Regions from separate parts of the Mesobacillus stamsii genome, predicted to be linked through region 2. Evidence: riboswitches for the same ligand, from Rfam matches in the RefSeq annotation. Region 2 holds a riboswitch; the other holds the start of a gene.
The links. Region 2 has a riboswitch for S-adenosylmethionine ahead of J2S25_RS06955 (methionine biosynthesis PLP-dependent protein). Riboswitches for the same ligand answer to the same signal wherever they lie in the genome.

Region 1: linked by a shared signal. The riboswitch ahead of J2S25_RS04030 (O-acetylhomoserine aminocarboxypropyltransferase/cysteine synthase family protein) and the one ahead of J2S25_RS06955 (methionine biosynthesis PLP-dependent protein) in region 2 are both predicted to bind S-adenosylmethionine.

Annotation. Positions count from the first base shown of each region.
Region 1 covers NZ_JAUSUN010000004.1:32,408-36,830, reverse strand. Annotated here, with positions in the region: gene J2S25_RS04035 (methionine ABC transporter ATP-binding protein) at 1-921, opposite strand, end outside; SAM riboswitch class I at 1,080-1,194, opposite strand; gene J2S25_RS04030 (O-acetylhomoserine aminocarboxypropyltransferase/cysteine synthase family protein) at 1,308-2,624, opposite strand; SAM riboswitch class I at 2,705-2,808, opposite strand; gene J2S25_RS04025 (thioredoxin family protein) at 2,996-3,307, opposite strand; gene J2S25_RS04020 (toprim domain-containing protein) at 3,315-3,665, opposite strand; gene gcvH (glycine cleavage system protein GcvH) at 3,811-4,191, opposite strand; gene J2S25_RS04010 (arsenate reductase family protein) at 4,245-4,423, opposite strand, start outside.
Region 2 covers NZ_JAUSUN010000006.1:86,619-91,041, forward strand. Annotated here, with positions in the region: gene J2S25_RS06945 (AAA family ATPase) at 1-1,277, opposite strand, end outside; gene J2S25_RS06950 (exonuclease SbcCD subunit D) at 1,274-2,419, opposite strand; SAM riboswitch class I at 2,626-2,735, shown strand; gene J2S25_RS06955 (methionine biosynthesis PLP-dependent protein) at 2,848-3,978, shown strand; gene J2S25_RS06960 (bifunctional homocysteine S-methyltransferase/methylenetetrahydrofolate reductase) at 3,975-4,423, shown strand, end outside.

The sequences.
Region 1 (4,423 bases), on a different contig from region 2:
ATATGACCCGTTTTGTGTCTGGGAAATTTTTCCTTGTACAATCGTAACCGTTATCTCGAATTTACGGATCAAATTGGTAATTAGCGGCTGCTCGACCCCTTCGCCTACGAATGTCAGCTGGATCACCCGTCCATGCGGATACCGGTCGAGTAAATGGTCTACCGTTTCCTTTGTTTCCTCTGGTTCCGTTACTTGTTGGACAAACCTTTTCGTAATTGGCTGCTGCGGATTCTTAAACACATCCAAGACATGTCCTGTCTCAACGATTCTGCCGCCCTCCATGACTGCTACTCGGTGACAAATTTTGCGGATGACATGCATTTCATGGGTGATCAGGACGATGGTAAGCCCCAGCCGCTTATTGATATCGACAAGAAGATCCAGAATTTGGTCGGTTGTCTGTGGGTCAAGTGCGGAAGTCGCTTCGTCCCCTAGAAGAACCTTTGGATTATTCGCCAACGCCCTGGCGATCCCGACCCTCTGCTTTTGCCCGCCACTTAACTGCGAAGGATAAGCATCTCCCCGGCCATCAAGACCGACAAGCGAGATCAATTCTTTTACCCTTTTGTCCCTTTCAGCTTTCGGCACTCCTGCAATTTCGAGAGGGAATGCAATATTATCTGCAACCGTCCTCGACCAAAGGAGATTGAAATGCTGGAATATCATGCTGATTTCCTGTCTTGCTTTTCTTAATTCTGCACCCTTAATCTTGGAAACTTCCCTGCCTGCAACAATGACAGATCCTGATGTTGGAATTTCAAGCCCATTTAACATACGAATTAGGGTACTTTTTCCTGCGCCGCTATATCCAATGACCCCGAAGATTTCGCCTTCTTTTACTTCAAGATTAACATCATCTACCGCCTTGACTTCGCCTTTTTTTGAAGGATAAATCTTTCTAGCTTTTTTTATCGTAATCAATTGACTCCCCCTCTTTCGCAACCGTTCTATCCACCTGAAAAATACCCTAGTATAATAGGAAGGTTATCAATCTATTTTCCCATTCAGCAACCAAAAAATTCATGTAAAAAGCCTTTCTGCAAATAAGCAGAAAGGCATAGTCGTAGGCGGTATCCTTTCTCTCATCTGCCAAAGCAATCAGCTTTGAGTGAATTGGCACCATTTCAGATAAGCAAGCTTACTGATGGTTGCCGGGCTTCAACGGGCACTTCCCTCCACCTCTCTTGATAAGAGTATGCTATTAAATTTTTACTAGCTATTTTAGTTACGAATGTGATTGTAGCACGGAACAAAAATGGGTGTCAATAAAATTATTTCAAAATTCTTTTTCTCATGGTCCTTTGATATTATACTCTTGCAGGTATCCCAAGTACTCCCGTTGCCTTTTCAATAGCCTGCTCGAGGTCAGCGATAATATCATCACTATTTTCAATGCCAACAGAAAGACGAATTAAATCTTCCGGAACACCCGCAGCTTTGAGTCCGTCTGAATCGAGCTGCTGATGGGTAGTGCTTGCAGGATGGATAACCAAGCTCTTCGCGTCGCCGACATTGGCAACATGGGACCATAATGTCAAGGCGTTGATCAGTTTCGCACCTGCTTCTCGGCCACCTTCTATTCCAAATATCACCACTGACCCAGCACCTTTTGGAAGGTATCGATCTGCCAGATGCTTATCAGGGTGAGAGTCATGGCCAGGGTAGGTGACCCAAGTAACGGCTGGATGTGACTCAAGATAGTCTACTATCTTCCGCGTATTCGCAACATGCTCTTTCATCCGGACATGCAATGTTTCGATTCCAAGATTCAATTGGAAGGCACTCTGCGGGCTGATGGCCGGACCAAGATCACGAAGCAGCTGGACCCTTGCTTTCACAATATATGCGGCGGCTCCTATGGCTTCACTATAAACAATATCATGGTAGCTAGAGTCGGGTTCATTGAAACCAGGAAACTTAGGGGATTTCCAATCGAATTTCCCACCGTCGACAATGATTCCGCCCATAACTGTACCATTGCCTAAAAGCCACTTGGTAGCTGAGTGAATGACAATGTCTGCTCCATATTCAATCGGCCGGCATAAATAGGGCGTCGCAAAAGTATTATCGATGATCAGCGGAACACCAGCTTCATGCGCAATCTCCGCGACAGCTTCTATATCCAATACCCTAAGACTTGGATTTCCAATTGTTTCTGCGTAGACCGCCTTTGTTTTTGGGGTAATGGCCTTCCTGAAATTTTCAGGATCATCGGAATCCACAAAGTGAACGGTAATTCCATATTTCGGCAATGTTACGGCAAATAGATTGTAAGTCCCTCCGTACAGGTTAGAAGCAGCGACAATTTCATCCCCTGCATGGGCGATATTTAAAATCGCCAACGTAATTGCAGACATACCACTTGACAAGGCAAGGGCTCCAACTCCCCCCTCCAACAAGGCGACCTTTTCCTCCAGTGCCGTGACGGTAGGGTTATGAATTCGCGAATAAATATAGCCTGGCTCCTTGAGTGCGAATAAATCAGCTGCATGATCTGTGTTTTCAAACTGGAATGCATTACTAGCATAAATCGGCACAGCTCTAGCTCCCGTTACCGGATCTGGAGACTGTCCTCCGTGTACACCAATCGTTTCGATTCTGTAATTTTTTTGCTCATTTGCCATCTTCATCTCTCCAATCATAAAATTTTCGGAAAGGTGATACAAAAAGCCCTCTTCTTAAGAAGAGGGCCATTTATCAACTCTCCTTATCTTTTCAGAGTATTTACTCTGCAGGAATTAGCACCGTGTTTTACCAACCGGTTGCCGGGCTTCTTCGGGCCAGTCCCTCCGCCTCTCTGGATAAGAATATTCAGTTTGTTTTCATTGCGTTAAAGTGATGATACCACGATCGAAAATGTAGGTCAATCTATTTTCATTTTTCAGAATGAATTTGCTAATTCGGCAAAATTCTTCATTTCCCGAGAAATATCTCCAAAGAACCACGGTCATTTGGCGGTTTTCATAATTGGAATGCCGGATTTTGTCCCTTGCCATCAGCCTTGCAATTCTGTTAATTTTTCAAATAAATAAGGAACGGATTGAAAGGCATAGATTTTCTCCTGTACCTCTCCGTTTTTTATTAAAATCAAACATGGTACACTTTCTATTTCAAATCGTTCAGCCATTTCAGGAAGGAAGTTCAAATCTGCTTTTCCGGATCGGAGTTCAGGTAGCAGCTGTTCGATCACCGTCAGCATTTTGCTTGCCAACTGACAAGTACCGCATATTGGGGTGTAAAAGTATAGGTACCCTGTGTGCTTTTCTGCAAGAAAAGTTTCGATTTCCGTTTTGTTCCAATCTTCCATTTTTGAGTCATCCTTTTTCTAAGTACTCTGCATGCACATCAATATTTGCTCCAATTAAAACAGTTGCAAGATGTTTTTCTGGTGCAGTCGCCACTTCCCGGTACATCCTGTCAATGTATAAATGGTTTGCCTCAGGAAACTCTCTTTTGAATTGCTTCCTTAGCTTTTCACCTGAAGCATCAGCATCTACAAGGATATAAACATCCTTATCAACCAGCGAATCTATCAGTTCATCAAGCTTTGAAACACCGATTGTGCCATTCGTGCAAATAATTTCCACTGGTTCTTTCAGTACGGTCTGTACTTTCTTTTTATCTGACGAACCTTCTACTATGATCACCTTAAGATTTTTGTCCATCGCCATAACCACCTATGCACCAGAAAATAATTACTTTACAACTATTGTTACTGTTTCCACTTGAGATTGCAAAGATTTGGTCTAAGCAGCAGATCCTTATTTTTTGAAAAAAAACGCCTTGAATGCTCAAGGCGTCGGCAATACATTATTCTTTGATCATTTCTTCGTATTGTTCTGGTGTCATCAGCTTGTCTACTTCATTGCTGTCTGTCAGTTCCACTGTAATCATCCATGCCTTTTCATATGGAGATTCGTTAACGAACTCAGGGCTGTCATTCAATTCTTCGTTGATTTCAATCACTTTGCCGCTTACCGGTGCATATAACTCTGATACGGTTTTCACTGATTCCACGCTTCCAAATGGCTGGTCAACAGTGATCTCGTCGCCGACTTCTGGAAGTTCGACGAAGACGATGTCCCCTAGCTCGGATTGAGCGAAATCGGTAATGCCCACGCGAGCCTTTTCTCCTTCAACTTTTACCCACTCGTGTTCTGCAGAATAACGTAAATCTTTTGGTGTACTCATTGACTATCCCTCCAATTGTATATCTCTATCGATTAATATCGATGGGACCAAAATTACAGCCACGCTTGTTCATACTCATCCTCTTTGAAACCAACGGTCACTTTTTCCCCATCTGTCATGAGCGGGCGTTTGATGAGCATACCGTCAGATGCCAGCAGCGCCAGCAGTTCGTTTTTGGATGCTGTCTTGAGTTTGTCTTTCATCCCGAGCTCGCGGTATTTTTGGCCGCTAC
Region 2 (4,423 bases):
TCTGCTGTTTTCAGGGCGTGTTCACCATTTTCACGGTCTTGATTTTTGGAATCAAGGGATCCTTTCATTTTCTTTACCTTGGAATCAATACTGGCAAATGCTAGGACTTCTCCTCTTATATTCTCAAGCAAGTTCACTTGTTCTGCTGCGGCTTTCCTTTCAGGTTCCCGGTCCATTTGTCTTTGGTGCTCCCGTTCCGCTTCTTCCCGTTTCCTAGATAACTGTCCAATTCGCTGGGAAATCTGGGACACCTGGTTCGTCATGGAATCAAAATCTGCTTTCAAGTTATGGCACAGCTGTTCCTGGGCATTGAGCAGGGCAGCTTTTTTAGCAAATACCGTCTGCGTTTCTTTTTCGGCAAACAAAGCTTGCTGGGATTCTAGCTTTTCCTTTGCAGCTTTCAATGTCTCAAGCGATTGGATCTGTTTCAAAGTGGCTTCGGCCTCGAACAAGCGCTGCTGCATTTGATCACGGTCTAGTTGCAGGTTTTCACGGGCTTTCGCAAGTTCCTGAAGCTTGCTCTCCATTGCGTCGATTTCGTTTTTTAAAAGCGGAAGAATAAGCGTGTCATTCACGCTGCCTGCAGCGATCAGTTCTTTGAGCTCATCGTTTTCAACCGCTTTAATGCTTCGCAGCTGAGCACTCCTTTTTTCGACCTGGTCCTCGACCATCTTTTTCAAAAGTGTTGCTTCTTCTTTTAATTTTTCTTCCACTTTTTTATAAATTTCCGTATGGAATAATCTTTGCAGGATGATTTCCTTTTCTTTGCTGTCAGATGTCAGCAGCTTCCGAAATTCACCTTGCGGAATCATCAAAATTTGTCGGAATTGATTGCTGTCAATGATCATAATTTCCTTTATTTTTTCATCTGCTTCACGAACATTGGAAGCCAGCAGCTGGATGTCACCATTTTCGTCAATCAGGTAAAGCTCTGCCTTGGCTCCGACGGTGGTTGTTCCTTCGCCTGATTTCTTTTTCCGCTCCTGTTGCGGAGACCTGGTGATTCGGTACGTCTTTTGACGCAAGGAAAAATCGAGGGAAATTTCAGTCAGGGTATCCTCTTCTGCAAACTGGCTACGCAGGTCAGTGCCATTCCTGTCCTCTCCGCTTGCCTTTCCATAAATCGCATAACTGATTCCATCGAATATCGTTGTCTTTCCTGCACCCGTTTTACCGGAAATAACAAACATTGTCCTGTTTTCCAGCTCTTTAAAATCAATCGTTTCTGTACCTGCATATGGCCCGAAAGCCTGCATCGTCAGTTTAAGAGGTTTCATTTTTGCCCCTCCTCTTTTAAAACTTGGCCAATCACGTCCGTCATAATGCCCTGTTTCTCCTCAGTGAATTCGCTCGTCGTCATTTCCTTGTAAAACTGTGCAAAAAGCTCCAGTTCAGACTTTTTTTCTTTTCTGATGGAGCTGAAGTGCTGCCTTTGCTTTTGGTCGATAGATTCGATTTTCCGTTCAAGATGCAAGACATTTGGAAAAACTTGACGCAGCTTGCCCATCGGGTCAATGATCGCACCATCATCCAACAACGTTACTTTTAAATAATCCGTGGTGTTTTCTTTTTCATAAAAAGAAGGATCCAAAAGCTGTTCAAGTTGCCCTTCCAGTTCACGCATATCCTGTTTCGGTTTCAGGCTCCTATAGCTGATTTCGAAGCTTCCATTCTCATTCATTTTAACAATGGAGACTGACTTGCGCTGTTTTGCCTCTGAAAATGAATATTTTAAAAGAGAGCCAGAATATTTGACCTTGTCATGTTTGATCGCATCAGGACTGTGAAGATGCCCTAGTGCCGTATACGAAAATGGATCAAATAAATCCTGTGTCACACAGCCAGAACCGCCCACCGAAAGCGCCCGCTCAGAATCACAGGAATCCCCTCCAAGAACGAAGGCATGTCCGACAAACACATTCGGTTCGTTCGGATTCAGGTTTTCTTCCATTTTGCCAATGACAGCTTTCATTGCATCCTGATGGGAATGAATCGAAGCATCGCCGAGCAAATGCCGGATTACGCCAGGTTCAGCATACGGAACCAGATGGAAATTGACCCCTTTGATATGTACAGGTTTAAACTCATTCGTCCATTTGCCGGTTAAGTAAAAATGATTATGACGGTACCAAGAGCTCCCGAACGACAGCCGTTCGGCACTATCGTGGTTCCCGGCTATCGCTATAACGGGGGTGTTCAGCTCGACATTGATTCTGAACAGAATTTCATCGAGCAGCTCCACCGCATCAGTCGGCGGTACAGATCTGTCATATAGATCTCCAGCAATCACAACTGCGTCCGGCTGTTCCTCAGCAACAAGATCAACAAATTGATTCAATACCTCCCGCTGGTCTTCTGTCATATAGATGCCGTGGACAAGCTTCCCAAGATGCCAATCACCTGTATGGATAAATTTCATAGTCTTCCCCTCCCAAACTAAAACTCTTTTAATGCCTCTCGTATTCTTGCGTAAGTTGAATGCTATTATTATATCAAACACATAAATTTAATGCGCACTCAAATGAAGGAAACAAATACAAACTAGTTCACCACTTTAATTTAATGATTGACAATTTTCTATATCAGCTGTAATATTTAGAGAAATTTAATAATTCCATTTATGGAATCTTATCGAGAGAAGCTGAGGGTCCTGGCCCTATGAAGCTTCAGCAACCTTCAACTTTGTTGAAAAGGTGCTAATTCCAGCAAGTTTTCAAAAACTTGGCAGATAAGAAGTTGGCTGATCATTTTAAAGTCTTCTTCTTGAGAAGGCTTTTTTGTTTTTTACAAGTCAGCATTTTAAAACAAATATAGTCTCTGGCCGATCAATCATGAGGAGTGAGTACATTGGTGAAAATCGATACAAAGTTAGCACAGCTAGGCAATAGGAGTGAATCTGCGACCGGTGCGGTGAATCCTCCCATTTATTTGACAACAGCGTATCGTCATGAAGGGATTGGACAGTCCAGTGGTTATGATTATGTTCGTACTGGCAATCCTACTCGCGAAATTTTGGAAAAGGCAATTGCCGACCTCGAAGAAGGAGACCGTGGATTTGCCTGCAGCTCAGGAATGGCGGCAATTTGGACCGTTCTCTCGCTTTTTAAGTCTGGGGATGAATGGATTGTCTCAAAAGATTTGTATGGGGGTACATACAGACTTCTTGAGCAAGGATTTAAAAAGTGGGGATTACATAGTACCTATGCAGATATGTCAAATTTACTAGAAATCAAGGCAGCCATCAATCCCAATACAAAGGCACTGTTTGTGGAAACACCGACAAACCCGTTAATGGAACAGGCAGATATCGAGTCCATTGCTCAGATCGCCAATGAGTACGGGATCTTGTTGATCGTTGATAATACTTTCTACACTCCCCTTCTCCAAAAACCTTTGACTCTTGGCGCTGATATTGTGATCCACAGTGCGACGAAATACCTCGGGGGACATAATGATGTGCTGGCAGGATTGATTGTTGCAAGAGGGAAAGAAATTTGCGAGTCCCTTTTCCTCCATCATAATGGGGGCGGGGCGGTTTTAAGTCCTTTCGATTCCTGGCTTCTCCTTCGTGGCATGAAGACATTGTCACTAAGGATGGAGCGACATGAGCAGAATGCCAAGAAGCTGGTTGACTTCTTGAAAAAACATGAGTCTGTAAAGGATGTTTTTTATCCCGGAAGAGGCGGAATGATTTCGTTCCGTGTCCAGTCTCCCGCCATCGTCGATCCATTTTTGAAAAGCTTGTCTATAATCACTTTTGCTGAGAGTCTTGGAGGTGTTGAAAGTTTTATTACCTACCCTGCTACTCAGACACACGCTGATATTCCACCTGAAATTCGCGAACAAACCGGCGTCTGTGAGCGGTTGTTGCGATTCTCTGTCGGTATTGAAGATTACCGAGATTTGCTAGATGATTTGCAAGCGGCTTTTAAAAAAGCGGTGGAGAAGGCTGATTTACAGAAGGAGGGATTAGAATGAGTTTCCTGAAACGAATGGAAAATGAAATTTTAATAGCGGATGGTGCAATCGGTACCCTGCTCCATTCCTATGGAGCAGGAACCTGTTTTGAAGAGTTGAATCTCTCCCAGCCTGAAGCGATCATAAAGATCCATAAAGCATATATGGATGCTGGAGCTGATCTAATTCAGACGAATTCATATGCTGCCAATTATATAAAACTAGAAAGATATGGACTTGAGGATCAAGTGAAGGAAATCAATAGCGCAGCTGTCCGGCTTGCCCGTCAGGCAGCAGGCAGCGAGGCTTATGTTTTAGGAACGATGGGCGGCAATCGCGGCATCAGGCCATCAGCCATCCCGATTGAAGAGATCAAGCGTAGCTTCAGGGAACAGCTCTATTGCCTGCTTCTTGAAGGAGTGGACGGAGTGCTGCTCGAAACCTTTTATGATATGGAGGAAATCGA